DNA from 3 places in the Streptomyces sp. GbtcB7 genome. Region 1 is predicted to be linked to each of the others. Evidence: riboswitches for the same ligand, from Rfam matches in the RefSeq annotation. Region 1 holds a riboswitch; each other region holds the start of a gene.

Region 1 (4,367 bases):
TCCCACTTGTCGACATGCGTGTAGTCGAGGAGTTCGGCGCCCTTGTCGCCGTCCCACCAGATACGGAAGTTGACGCTGGGCGTGGTCGTGGAGACCTTTCCGTCCTGGACGTTAAAGACGCCCGCGCCGGGGCGGGTGACGTCGGCGGTGGAGGTCCAGTACTCGTAGCCGGGGTGGCCGGGGTCGATGTCGGCGGCGCTGCCCCGGCCGACGTCGAGGTCGGATTCGCTCGTCGGGTCGGCCGGGTGCTCGCCGGTCACCAGGCGCTGACCGGTGTCGGCGTCGTAGTAGTACCAGGGGAAGTTCGATACGACGCCCAGTTCGGACTGCTGGATCGCGAAGCCCTCCAGGCCGGGCCGGTCGGGGTCGAGGTCAGCGATGTCGAAACGGTCGCCGTGTCCGGCACCGTCGACGACATAGCGCAGCGTGCCGTCGCTGCCCACGACGTAGTTGCCGTCGGCGATCTCGTCCTTGCCGTCCTGGTCGACGTCGACGGTCCGGATCTGGTGGAAGCTGGTGGCGCCACTGCCGGCCGGGACGACGTACTTCCAACGCCGGTTCAGATCCGTGCCGTTGAAGTCCCAGGTCTGGAAGAGGATCCGAAACGCTCCGCGTTTGGCTCCGACCCGGGTGACCAACTTCGTGACGAGGCTGGGGTGTACGCCGTCGAGGTACGCGATGCCGAAGTGCCCGCCGGAGGGACCGTCGGCGACAAGGTCGTCGGGCACGGGCTGCCGGGTGCGCTCGGTGCCCGTCTCCCCGTCGATCACCGAAATGAACTGGTCGGCGGGCGAGTTGGCGGTCACCTTCGCGCCGTCCGCGAAGCCGGTCCCGTCGGCCGTGTGCACCAGCACCTCGGCCTTGCCGTCGCCGTCGAGGTCGTACACGGTGACGTTGTCGTCGTTGCGGTAGCCGCCGATCGCCGTCGAGCCGCTGATCGCGGCGGGCGCGGGGTCGTTGGCGCCGTTCCCGCCGACCTGGGTGTACGAGCCCGGGCCGAGGTCGACGCGCCACAGCCGCGCGCCGGTGAGCGTGTACCCCTCCAGGAGGTCGGGCTTGTCGCGGGTCTGCGCGAGCCGGCTGACGACGAGTTCATAGCGTCCGTCGCCGTCGAGGTCGCCGGGCCAGGCGTGTTGCACGGTGTATCCGTCGGCGGCGGCCAGCGGAATCTCGGCGTAGCCCCGCGCGAGGTCGAGCGCCGCCGAACTCGGCTTCCGCTCATGGCCGTTGACGAGGGCACGCACGGTGTAGGTGCCGGTGCCCCGGCTGTCGTCCTGATACGTGGTCGACCGGGTGACCGGCGCCTGGTTGAGCCGCCGTCCGCCCTTGTACACGTTGAACGCGATCGCGTCCCCGTACCTCGCGTACTCCGTGCCGAGTAACCGCCAGCTCAGGAGGGTGCCCTTGCCCGAGGAGACGGCGACCAGGCCGCGGTCCAGGTTCTCCACGATCCGGCGCGGCGGCGGATGCTGTTCGGCGGCGTGCGAGGGCGCGGCGACCGGACCGGCCAGCAGCGCGGCGGCGGTGACGACGCCGAGTCTTCGAGGTCTCACGATGGCGTGCTCCTTGCGGTGGCGACGACGGCCGCGATGCCGCCGCCGAAGGCATGGAAAGCGCTTACGGAGATCACTGTGGAGTCACTCTCGCACCGTGTCGAGACCTCGTGCGCCGGTGCCACAAGACCGCAATGTGCCGATCATGAAAGGACCACGCCGGGACGCGTGGAGAAAAAACCGAGGGCCGGACCCCGCGATCGCGGGGTCCGGCCCTCGAAGACGTGAGAGGCGCGGCGGGCGTCAGCCGACGGCGACACCGTGCGAGCGCAGGTACGCGACCGGGTCCACGTCCGAGCCGTAGTTCGGGGTGGTGCGGATCTCGAAGTGCAGGTGCGGACCGGTGACGTTGCCGGTCGCGCCGGAGAGGCCGATCTGCTGGCCCTCGGTCACGGTCTGGCCCGCCGAGACGGACAGGGCGGACAGGTGGGCGTACTGCGAGTACCGGCCGTCGGCGTGCTGGATGACGACCTGGTTGCCGTACGCGCCGCCCCAGCCGGCCGATACGACGGTGCCGGCGGCTACGGCCTTGACGGTGGTGCCGGTCGGGACCACGAAGTCCACGCCGGTGTGGTAGCCGCTGGACCACATACTGCCGGCGACCTTGTAGCCGGTGCCGATGGTGGCGCCCTCTACCGGCAGGGTGTAACCGGTGTTGGTGGCGGCGGTGGCCCGGGGCGCGGCGGCCTGGGTCTTGGGCGCGTCCGCCGCGCCGGACGACTCGGTGGCCGACTGCGCCGACGACCGCGTGGACGTCTTGGCGGACGACTGCGTGGACGGCTTGGTCGACGGCTTGGCGTCGTCGGTCGACGCGGCCCTCTCGCCGATCGTGAGCTTCAGGCCGGGGTGGATCAGCGAGGGGTCGCTGCCGATGGCCTGGCGATTGTCGGAGTAGAGCTTCTGCCAGCCGCCGCTGAGGTGCTGCCGCTCGGCGATCTTGGCGAGCCAGTCGCCGACCTTCACCGAATAGGTCTTCGTCGAGGCCGTGGAGGTCGTCGCGGTCTTTTCCGAAACCGTCGCGGACTTTTGAGAAACCGTCGCGCCGGAAATAGTCGCGGTCTTTTCCGGAGTGGACGAAACCGCGGCCGTAGGCGTCACGGCATGGGCACCGGCGGCCCCCATCAGCGGCAGCGCGAGCGCGGCCCCACCGGTTCCGGCCACGGCGATCGAGCGGGAGAAACGCTGGGACTTGGGTCGGCGGTGCTTACCCTTCGCGGGCATGAAGAATTCCTCTCCGGCGCCTGCGAGGTGAGCTGTCGGGTGCGGGCTGGAGATGCCCGGCCACGCTGCTGCGCGGCTATACCCCTAGCCGTTCCGGAGACCGGAACAGGCGTGGTACCTGTGGGTCCCCCGCTCCTGCCGGTTACCGGTGGGTGTGCGGATACCGGGCGGCGGCAGGATTGGGCGTCCGTCCGGATTGAGGGCGAACGTAAGCGAGATGGGGGCGCATCGCCAACCATGTGGCTTTTCCGTGCGCGTGCCTTTCTTGATCCATGCCGGAATTCCGGTCACCCTCCGTGGACAATGATCTCCCCCGCCTCTCAATCCGCCCGGAAATTCGGGCGGATCGAGAAAGCGGGCCCGCAACGCATCGTCACGAATATGACGCTGCTCACGCACGTCACACCACGGTCCCTCATTCCAGGGCCAGTTGGAATTAAGGCATCAATAAGGACAGAACGCTCACATGCGACGCAGTCGGATAACTGTCGCATCGAAGTCCCCGCGCAGCCCCGTCCGCAGCCCGTGATGCAACAGCACCGCACCTCGGTGCACTTCGCCCGTTTCACGGCATTCGTACGCCGCGCTCGGATCGAGCCCGCGCAACCGGAGCGGGGCGACCGGCTCGCCGTGACGCTGCGCCTGGAGCAGGGCGAGGACGACGGTCTCGTCGCCGTGGACGTACTGCACGGCGCTCAGCGCGCCCTCCGGAGGTCGCAGCCGGTAGAGGTCGCCGCGCTGCACGACCGGCCTGATCTCCTTGTAGAGGTCCACCCACTCCCGCGCCTCGACGAGCTCCGCCTCGCTCCAGTCGGCCAGGTCACCGCCGACCCCGAGTACCCCGGCCATGGCGCTCACGAACCGGAAGCGCAGCGAGCTGATCCGACCGTTGAGCTGCGCGTTCGGACTGTCCGTGACCCAGGCGGCCATGATCCGGGCCGGGTGGATCTGGCTGAAGCCGTGTTGGATGGCGAGCCGGTCGAGCGGGTCGGTGTTGTCGGAGGTCCACACCTGGTCCGTACGCGCCATGACGCCGAGGTCGATCCGGCCGCCGCCGCCCGAGCAGGACTCGAAGGCGACCCCGGGGTGCTCGGCGCGCAGCCGGTCCAGGAGCCCGTACAGGGCCTCCACGTGCTCGACCCACAGCTTCTGCGGGTACGGCTCACCAGGCCAACCGGCGTCCGTGAAGCAGCGGTTGAAGTCCCACTTCACATAGTCGATCGGGGCGCTCGAGAGCAGAGTGTCGAGCTGCTCCCACAGGTACTCCTGGACATCCGGACGGGCGAGGTTGAGTACGAGCTGGTTGCGGAACTCCGTCCTGGTCCGCCCCGGCTGGAACTGCACCCAGTCGGGGTGCGCGCGGTACAGCTCGCTGTCCGGATTGACCATCTCCGGCTCGACCCAGATCCCGAACTGCATGCCGAGCGCGTGCACGTCGTCGGCGAGCGGCTTCAGCCCCTGCGGGAAGCGGTCCGGGTTGGGGGTCCAGTCGCCGAGCCCGGCGCGGTCGCTCGTCCGTGCGCCGAACCAGCCGTCGTCGACGACGAACAGCTCGACGCCCATCTCCGCGGCCCGCCGGGCCAGCTCCCGCTG
Region 2 (4,367 bases), on a different contig from region 1:
CGGGCAGAATCACGGCGCCGCCGCGCGGCACCCGTACGCCCAGGTCGTACAGCGCCCAGTTGACCGCCTGGAACTGCTCGGGCGCGGCGCGGTGTTCCACGACCCGGTGACGCAGACCGGGCGGGAGCAGCCGGGCCAGCGGGAGGCGACCGCGTTCGTCGGTGGTCATCGCCTCGTGGATGACGACGTTGATGCTCCAGCTGTGCTGCGCGGCCTCCTTGAGCAGGCGGCGCAGTGCCTTGTCCTCCTGCGGCAGCGGGTTGATGTCCCGCAGGCGGAGCCCGGCCACGATGTCGTGGTCCCAGGGGACCTCTTGTCCCTCGGGCCAGAACATGGTCGCGGGAGAGGGCCACGCGAGGTCCCAGGGCCGTTCCGCCTCGGCCACCAGCGTCCAGCGGGTTCCCTCGGCGGCGTGTTCGCGTCCGTCCGTCGTGAGCCGTGCGCGAACCGGGACGGCGTCGTCGACCAGCCAGCGCGCCTCGAAGACATGCCCCTCGGGGTTCGAGGGGTCCTCCGCCTCCAGGAAGTCGTGGATCGTCTCGGCGGCCTTCAGCCTCCGCAGGTTCTCCCTGAGGATCTCCTGCGGGGCGGGCCCGACGTGGCGCCCGCCGGCCAGCCAGACGGTTTCCGGAGCGGTGGCGCGGGCGGTGGAGGGCTTGGGCATGAGTCACTTTGCGGTGGGAGGCGGCGTGGCCTCCCAGTATGGTCAGCGCAGGTGGCCGGTCGGGCGGCGAGGCCCGCGTGGATCACGTACATCCCCTATTGCGGAACTTTGGCCGTTCCAGTGCCTTATGTGTGCTTTGAGGCGCTGGAGACGTCGCTGCATCCGTCACGCCGGGCGCAGCGCGCTGTGGATCGCCTTCTGTCCGGCGAAGAAGATGGACTCTTCGCGTATCGAGGCACCCGGGCTGGGGGCGTGGATCATCATGCCGTTGCCGGTGTAGAAGCCGACGTGGCTGACGTTGTCGTAGAAGAAGATCAGGTCGCCGAACTGGATGTCGGTCAGGGGAATCGCCGCACCGGCGGTCGCCTGCCCGTGCACGGTGCGCGGGAGTGCGACCCCGGCGGCCCTCCAGGCGGCCTGGACGAGGCTGGCGGAGTCGTACGAGTCCGGCCCGGTCGCGCCCCAGACGCACGGCTTGCCGATCTGCTCGCGGGCGAAGGCGAGGGCCTTGGCGGCCTTCCCGCCGTACGCCGACTCCGCGGCGCCGACCGCGCCGACGGCCGTGTTGACCGCGCCGGTGTAGGCGCCGGTGCCTACGGGCATGCCCGCGGCCAGGGGCATCCCCGCGCCGAGGGACATGTCGGCACCGAGGAGCATCCCCGCACCCATGGACATGTCCGTGGCCGGCGGTACGCCTCTGCCGAGGGACATGTCCGCGCCGGGAGGCATGCCCGCGACCAGGGGCATCCCCGCGCCGAGGGACATGTCCGCGCCGAGCGGCATCCCCGTACCCATGGACATGTCCGCGCCGAGAGGCATCCCGGTGCCGAGGGACATGTCCGGGCCGAGAGCGGTCGACTGCTGTCGCTGCCATTCCTCCGCGGCCTGCCGGCGAGCCTGGTCCTCCGGGGTGGGCCAGACACCCTCGGCCGGACGTGACTCGATCGCCGCGGGCCCGGGGTTCCACCGTGCGGCGTGCTTGGACACCAACTCACGGGCCAGCGCCAGCTTGCGCTGGATCTTCTCCTTGGACGTCTTCAACGAGGACTGCCCCGGTCCGGCGGGCAGCGCGGGCAGCAGGGCCGTGGCGGCCTCCTGCGCGGGTTGCGGCGCAGGCTCCGGCGCGGCCGGCAGCGCGGCGACGGCCCTGCCCGTCAACTCGGCCACGGGCCCGGCGGCCGCCTCGGCGGAGGGGCCCGCGGTCAACTCAAGAACGGGGCGGGCGGTCAACTCCCGCCCACGGTTGGTGAGCCCGTCCTCCGGCCGCTTCGCCGGGCCCGTGGGCCGCGCCTCGGCCGGGCGGTTCGGCATCCGGTCGGCCGGCAGCCTGGCCGGCGCGGACGGACCCAGCTGCGTGCGCGCCGCGTCGAACCAGGTCTTGGTGATGTCGTCGAGGGCGGGGTCGCGGCGCCTGCGCGCGGTTTCCGGCGCCGGGTTGACGCGGCTTCGGCTCCCCGTGGTCATCGCGCGGGTCCCGTTGACGAACCCGACGGCGTTCTCGGCCTGGTCGTAGAGGGAGCTGATCCGCTGCTGCACCTCCTCGCGGCTCGGACCGTCCGCGCCACTGAGGGCGGCCGTCGCGCGTGCGGAGTCGGGCATGCCAGGGAGGCTGTTGCCTCCGGGGCGCGGGGTTCGTTCCGGCGCCATGGGAGCCGTACTCCTTCCGTACTCCGCCTACCGGGCCGGCTGTCGGGTTCGGGCGGAAGATTCCGGAAGGCATGCCCTACGGCCCTTGCCCGATCGGGCAGTTGGGCCGATTCACCCCAAGGTCGGTTGGGTCCCGGTTCCTGTTGCCACGGGGGCACCGGATTCGGCGGAGGTCGCGCGACCCGGCGAGGTTCGCCGGAGGGAGTCGTGCGGCCTACCGCCAACTTAGCCAATTTGTGTGCCTGGTGTGAAGATTGGAGCGCGAACTGTCCGATATGTAATTGTGACCTTCGTCTACGTGTCCCGGCCACGACCAGGATGTCGTACGACCGCTGTTCGCCCCATGGTCGCCGCGAGCGTGCGCAATCGGCGCCAGTCCAAAGGGGGTTGGGCCTCCGGCACACCGGGCCGTTCCTTGGGGACGCGGACGCGCAGGGCGCCGGGTTCGACGCGGCAGTGGACCGGGGCGGGCAGGACCAGGGCCTCGCCGTCGATGCCGGCCTCGATCTCCGCGCGGTCGGCGTCGATGACCACCTCACGGGTGGTCAGGACCGCGAGTCCGTCCGGCGCGGGGTCCAGTACGAGCGCGGCGGCCTCGGCCGCGCTGTCCACCGTGATGCCGAGGACACCGAGCAGCCCGGAGTCGAGCCGTTCGCGGCGGCCGAGACCGGCCGGATCGTTGGTGCGGTAGGGGTTGTTGCTCACCAGTACGGCCTGCGGGGCGTCGAGCGTCGTGTCGCCGGCGCGGGCGGTCAGTCGCGGCCCGCGCTGGCGGGTGAGCAGGTCGGGCAGGAGGTCCAGGATGGTGCCGATCTTGTCGTCGCGGTACGCGGGGCTCTGCACGACCGCCGCGTACGCGCCGAAGGAGGCGTTGTTGACGAACGGGTGGCGGCCGGCGAAGCCGAGGTCCACGCGGAGTTCGACGCCGTCGGTGAGGGCGTCCAGACAGGTGGCCGGGTCGTCGCGGTCGAGGCCGAGGTCCATGGCGAAGTGATTGCGGGTGCCGGCGCAGACCACCAGGAACGGCAGACCGTGTTCGGCGGCGACGGCCGCGACCAGCGCCTGGGTACCGTCACCGCCGGCGACGCCCAGCAGATCCGCGCCGTCCGCGACGGCGGCCCGGGCCAGCGCGGTGACGTCCTGGTGCTTGTCCGGGTCGAGGAGCACGACCTGCGCGCCGAGCCGCTCCGCCTTCTCCCGCAGTCCGAACTTCGCCACCTTGCCGCCGCCGGAGTGCGGGTTCATGAGGAGGAAGGGGCGCCGCGGCGGTGGTGCCCTGCGTTCCTTCGGGCGCGGGGCGCGCGTCCGGTCGCTCCGCAGGGCGTACCGGCCGCTCCAGACGGCCACGGTCCACAGTGCCAGGGACACGGGAACGGCCCAGAGCAGCCCGGCCACGGCGAACAGGGTGAGCACGGCGCCGGGCGCGACGGCCGCCAGCACGGCCGCCACCCAACGGAGCGGGCCGCGCCGGGTCAGCGCCCACCACAGCGCCGCCGCCGTGACGGCCACGCCGAGGAGCGCGGCAAAGAGCAGCAGTACGCCGTCCACGCCTCCGTAACCGAGCGGCAGCAGCACCGCCAGCGCCGCCGCGACCAGCGCGGCCCTGGCCGCCCACCGTTTCCCGTGGCCGACCTGCGCGCTCGTGTCCACACCCATCGCTCCTCCACGGACGTCGTAGAAGTCCGGCCCTGGTGGGCCCGGCCGCACGGAGGCCTGGTTCGGCGGGTCGTCGGCTGTGTGCGGGGTCGGCCATCGACGACACAGTCGTATGCAACCGTCGGGTCAGGCCCCGCGCAACCGCCACGCTCCGCCGGGCCCGCGCCGACCGGGGCCGGTCCGAACGGTTCTCACCGAACCCTTGGTCCACCCCTCGGGGCCGGGACCGTCGTGGCTGATGCACGATGGGCGGCGGCGGGCCCCGGCAGTACGCCGGGGTGTGGCGGGGAGGGACAGTGGTGATGAGTGGGCAGCGCGGCCGTGTCCTGGTCGTGGACGACGACGCGGCGATCCGCCGCTCGCTGGAGCGGGGCCTGAGGCTCGGCGGATTCACCGTGGA
Region 3 (4,367 bases), on a different contig from region 1:
ACATGCCCGAGGGGATGCTCCTCAAGTCGACCCCGGTCGCGTCCAGCCTCGACGCCCCGCAGCCCGGCCACACGATCGCCGACTACTGCGACGCGGCGGGGACCCGCCGGCTCGTCACGGACGAGGACATCATTCCGGTCGAGACGTTCATCGCGTACGGCGAGTGGTTCCAGCAGCAGCTGGTGCCCGAGTTGGAGCGGGTGCGGGTCGTGTCCGTCGACCGCCGGGGCAGCGAGGGCTTCGAACTCAAGCTGGACTCGGGGGAGTCGTTCACGGCGCGGGCGGTCGTCGTGGCCACGGGACTGTACGGACTCGCCCATCTGCCGCCCGAGCTCGGCGGCGCGGCGGCGGACGGACCCACACCCACCGGCCCCGTCTCGCACAGCTCCCAGCACCACGACCTCGCCCGGTTCTCCGGCAAGGAACTGATCGTCGTCGGCGCGGGCCAGTCCGCGCTGGAGACGGCGGCGCTCGCGGCGGAGGCGGGCGCGCAGGTGCGGGTGGTGTCCCGGGGACGGGGCAGGGTCGCCTTCGGCGCACCGCCCTGGAAGCAGCCGAAGTTGCGTCCCGAGTCGCCCTTCGGACGCGCCTGGTCCCTGTGGGCGCTCAGCTACTACCCGCACCCCTACCGCTATCTGCCCGCCGAGGCCCGGCACTACCTGGTCCGCCGGGTGCTCGGCCCCCTCGGGGCGTGGTGGCTGCGCGACCGCTTCGAGGGCAAGGTCGAGGTCAGCGAGGTCTCCGGGATCGTTCGCGCCGACGTCTCCGACGGGCGTCCGGTCCTCTCCGTGCAGACCCTGGGCGGCCGGAGCGAGGAGCTCGCCGCCGACCATGTCATCGCGGCGACCGGTTATCGCGTCGACATCGCCGCGATGGACTTCCTGGGACACGAGTTGCGTACGGCGCTCGCGGTGAGCCGCGGCACTCCCAAGCTCGGTGCGGGGTACTGCTCCTCGGTGCCCGGGCTGTACTTCACGGGGTTGCCGGCGGCGGCTTCGTACGGGCCGGTGATGCGGTTCGTGTGCGGTACGGAGTTCGCTTCGCCGCGGCTGGCCAAGCACTTGGCGAGCGCGCACGGGTGAGGTGACCGGGGCCAGTACGGCCGGAGGGGTCGGTGACTGGTGGGCCACGCCGTGAGCGGGGCCCAACCCGCCGCGTCGGAGCTCGTGTTGGGCTCAGGCGGCCACAGTCACCGCAGCCGCGTCATCCTCTGGAGTGACATTCCGCTCGGAGTCTTTTCGTACCGTCCGCATCGGTGGGCGGGGGCGGACGTGCACTTTGTACGCCCGGTACGCCCCGTACGGTGAACGGCGTTGCTGACGGGATACCGGACGTCGTCCGGTTCACGCCGGGCCGACGAGTCGTTCGATCCGTATTCTTCGGATCATGGCCGCTCCGACTGCATATTCACTTATCGCCACTGACCTGGACGGAACGCTGCTCCGCGGCGACGACACCCTCTCCGACCGGTCCCGGGCCGCGTTGGAGAGGGTGGCCGAGGCGGGCGCCCGACACCTGGTCGTGACAGGGCGCCCGGCGCCGAGAGTACGACCGTTGCTCGACGAACTCGGCGGCGCGGGGCTGGCGGTGTGCGGGCAGGGGGCGCAGCTGTACGACGCGGCGGCGGACCGACTGCTGTGGTCGGTGACCCTGGACAGGGAACTCGCGGAGACCGCGCTCGGCAAGATCGAGGCGGAGGTCGGGCTGCTCTACGCCGCGGTGGACCAGGACGGCGTGGACGGGCTGACGCTCATCGAGCCGGGGTACGTGATGCCGCATCCGACGCTTCCGGCGGTACGGGTGCGTCACCGCGACGACCTGTGGACGGAGCCGATCAGCAAGGTGTTGCTCCGTCACCCGTCGCTGTCCGACGACGAGTTGGCCTCGGCGGCCCGGGGTGTGGTGGGCTCGTTGGCCACCGTCACCATGTCGGGGCCGGGGACCGTCGAACTCCAGCCATGCGGCGTGACCAAGGCGACCGGTCTGGCGCTCGCCGCCGCCCACCTCGGTCTCACTCCCGCCGCCACCATCGCCTTCGGCGACATGCCCAACGACATCCCCATGTTCGACTGGGCCGCCCGGGGTGTCGCCATGGCCAACGCCCATCCGGAGCTGAAGGCGGTGGCCGACGAGGTGACGCTGTCGAACGAGGGCGACGGGATCGCGGTGGTGCTGGAGCGGCTGTTCCCGTGCCGGTCGGATCGGTTCCGGGAGTCCGGAGAGCCCGGTGCGTCCCGGCAGCTCTCCGAGTCTCTCCGACCTCATCAACCGCATCAGCCCCGGCAGTCGTACCAGCCCTACCGGTCCAACCAGCCCCACCAGTCCTGTCAGTAGGGCCCGTTGACGTTGTCGATCGAGCCGTACTTCGCCGCCGCGTAGTTGCAGGCCGCCGTGATGTTCGCGACCGGGTCGTAGATGTTCATCGACGTGCCCGGCACGTGGTAGGCCTTGAACGTCGGGTCGATGACTTGGAGCAGGCCCTTGGAGGGGATGCCGGCCTTGGCGTTGGAGTCCCAGTTGTTGATGGCCAGGGGGTTTCCGGAGGACTCGCGCATGACATTGCGGTGGATGCCGTTGTAGGTGCCGGGGATCTTGGCGCGGGCCATGACGTCCAGCGAGTGCTTGATCCATCCGTCGAGGTTGTTCGCGTACGTCTTCGAGGTGGTGGGCGCCGTCTTCGCCTTGGTGGGGATTTGGACGGTTTTGGTGCCCACGGTCAGGGTGAGGCCCGGACGGAGCGTCGTCGGGTCGGGGCCTATGACCGCGCGGTTGGCGGCGTACAGCTTCGCCGCGCCGCCGCTCTTGGGGTACTTCTGCGCGATCTTGGCCAGGGTGTCGCCCGCGACCACCTTGTACGTGATGAGCTGGACATCGGTGGTGGTGGCCGTGGCGGCCTGCGCGCAGGTCGCGCCCACGAGCGGAAGGGCGAGTGCGACTCCGCCCATTCCCGCGGCGAGGATGCCCCGAGTGAGCATGCTGTGGATCTTGAAGCTGCGGTGCTTGCCTCGTGCGGACATGGCGAATTCCTCTCCGGCGCCTGCGAAGTGAGCTGTCGGGTTCGGGCGGGAGCTGCCCGGCCGCACGGTGTGTGCGACTTCACCCCTAGCCGTTCCGGTGTCCGGATCGGCGGCTTACCTGGGTCCCCCGCTCCTGCCGTGCGTGTGTGTGGGTGGCTGGGATATTCCGGTCGGCGGCAGGATTGGGCGGTCCGTCCGGATCGACGTGAACGTATGCGAGAGCACATGTCCGGAACAAGCCCTCATTTCCCGGTGTAGATCGCTTTCACCTGCGCAATATGAGGGCGAAAATGCCCGATTAATCCGGAACGTGACGCTCAACTTGCCTTATGCAAAGGGGGAGTCGTCAAGAGGGGATAAAGAGCCCACTCCGCATGGGAGTGACCCAATTCACGCGACCAAGCAGAAATAAAGCGGCACTGGCGGCAAAACGGACATCAGGCTTCGAGTGTCCAGGCCGGTGAGCCCGCGGGCGGAGCCGGGCGTACCTCCCACACGGACTGGTCCGTGTCGGGGTCGTCGTCGGGGAGCCGGCCGGTGTTGGGCTTGAAGTAGAGGCCGTAGGCCCAGTATTCGGGGAGTTCGTGGCACATCAGGTCCGGGTAGAGCCCGAACTCCTGCCCCGCGTAAGCCCTGTTGATCCTCGCCACCGCCTCGGCCCGGGGAATCCCGAAACGCGTGACCATCTCGTCGGCCATCTCGCGGAAGTACGCGAGCATCCCCTCGTCCAGGGCCATCAGGAACTCACCGGTCCGCGCCATGCTCCTCAGGGTTGCCCATGCCGCCGTCGGGCCTCCAGTCCGCCGTCCGGGGGATTCTTCTCTCCCACGTCCGATGGAAGACCACCTCGTTGCCGTCCTTGCAGATCAGCTCGTTCGAGGTGATGAACTCCCGGTCGTCGCAGCCGAGTTCGGAGCGTGTCTCGACCCGTGCGTCCCAGGGCAGCTCCGGGCGGTGCAGACGGATCGACCTCGTCGAGCGGGTACGGGCGGAGAGCGGGTCCCACTCGTCGATGGTGTACGTGTCCCGGGCGTCCTCCGTGCATTCGAGGCCGTCCGGGTGGACACGGGTGCCGTCCTGGCGGGGGTCGACCTCCAAACGCCACTCGCCCCTCGCCACGTCACGGGCGACCAGGCGTTCGGGGCGGGGCTCGTCAAGGGTGGCCGGGGACGTCACTCCCAGGGGTTCGGACTGCTCCGGCTCCTCGAAGGTGATCCTCGGGTCCGACTCCCTTGCTCGCACCGGAAGTTCGAGGGAACTGCCCGCCGGGTCCAGGATGAACCCCGCCGCCGAGCCCGGCTGGGGCCAGATCCACGGCCAGTAGGCGGAGGACAAGGAGAGCCGGATGCG

Evidence for each region. A riboswitch is a leader RNA that binds a small molecule or an ion and turns the genes downstream of it on or off. The one in region 1 is predicted to bind cyclic di-AMP.
Region 2: another riboswitch for cyclic di-AMP. It lies ahead of KVT44_RS13375 (C40 family peptidase); the one in region 1 lies ahead of KVT44_RS37700 (M23 family metallopeptidase).
Region 3: another riboswitch for cyclic di-AMP. It lies ahead of KVT44_RS22455 (transglycosylase SLT domain-containing protein); the one in region 1 lies ahead of KVT44_RS37700 (M23 family metallopeptidase).

What each region holds. Positions count from the first base shown of each region.
Region 1 is NZ_JAGXJM010000028.1:141,243-145,609, reverse strand. It holds gene KVT44_RS37705 (hypothetical protein) at 1-1,553, opposite strand, end outside; gene KVT44_RS37700 (M23 family metallopeptidase) at 1,797-2,774, opposite strand; cyclic di-AMP (ydaO/yuaA leader) riboswitch at 2,777-2,935, opposite strand; gene KVT44_RS37695 (alpha-galactosidase) at 3,237-4,367, opposite strand, start outside.
Region 2 is NZ_JAGXJM010000006.1:323,738-328,104, reverse strand. It holds gene KVT44_RS13380 (hypothetical protein) at 1-664, opposite strand, end outside; gene KVT44_RS13375 (C40 family peptidase) at 830-2,263, opposite strand; cyclic di-AMP (ydaO/yuaA leader) riboswitch at 2,320-2,490, opposite strand; gene KVT44_RS13370 (diacylglycerol kinase family protein) at 2,606-3,967, opposite strand; gene KVT44_RS13365 (response regulator transcription factor) at 4,270-4,367, shown strand, end outside.
Region 3 is NZ_JAGXJM010000013.1:158,678-163,044, forward strand. It holds gene KVT44_RS22445 (FAD-dependent oxidoreductase) at 1-1,082, shown strand, start outside; partial or broken gene KVT44_RS22450 (HAD family hydrolase) at 1,387-2,190, shown strand; gene KVT44_RS22455 (transglycosylase SLT domain-containing protein) at 2,328-3,017, opposite strand; cyclic di-AMP (ydaO/yuaA leader) riboswitch at 3,022-3,182, opposite strand; gene KVT44_RS22460 (hypothetical protein) at 3,455-3,778, opposite strand; gene KVT44_RS22465 (CocE/NonD family hydrolase) at 3,762-4,367, opposite strand, start outside.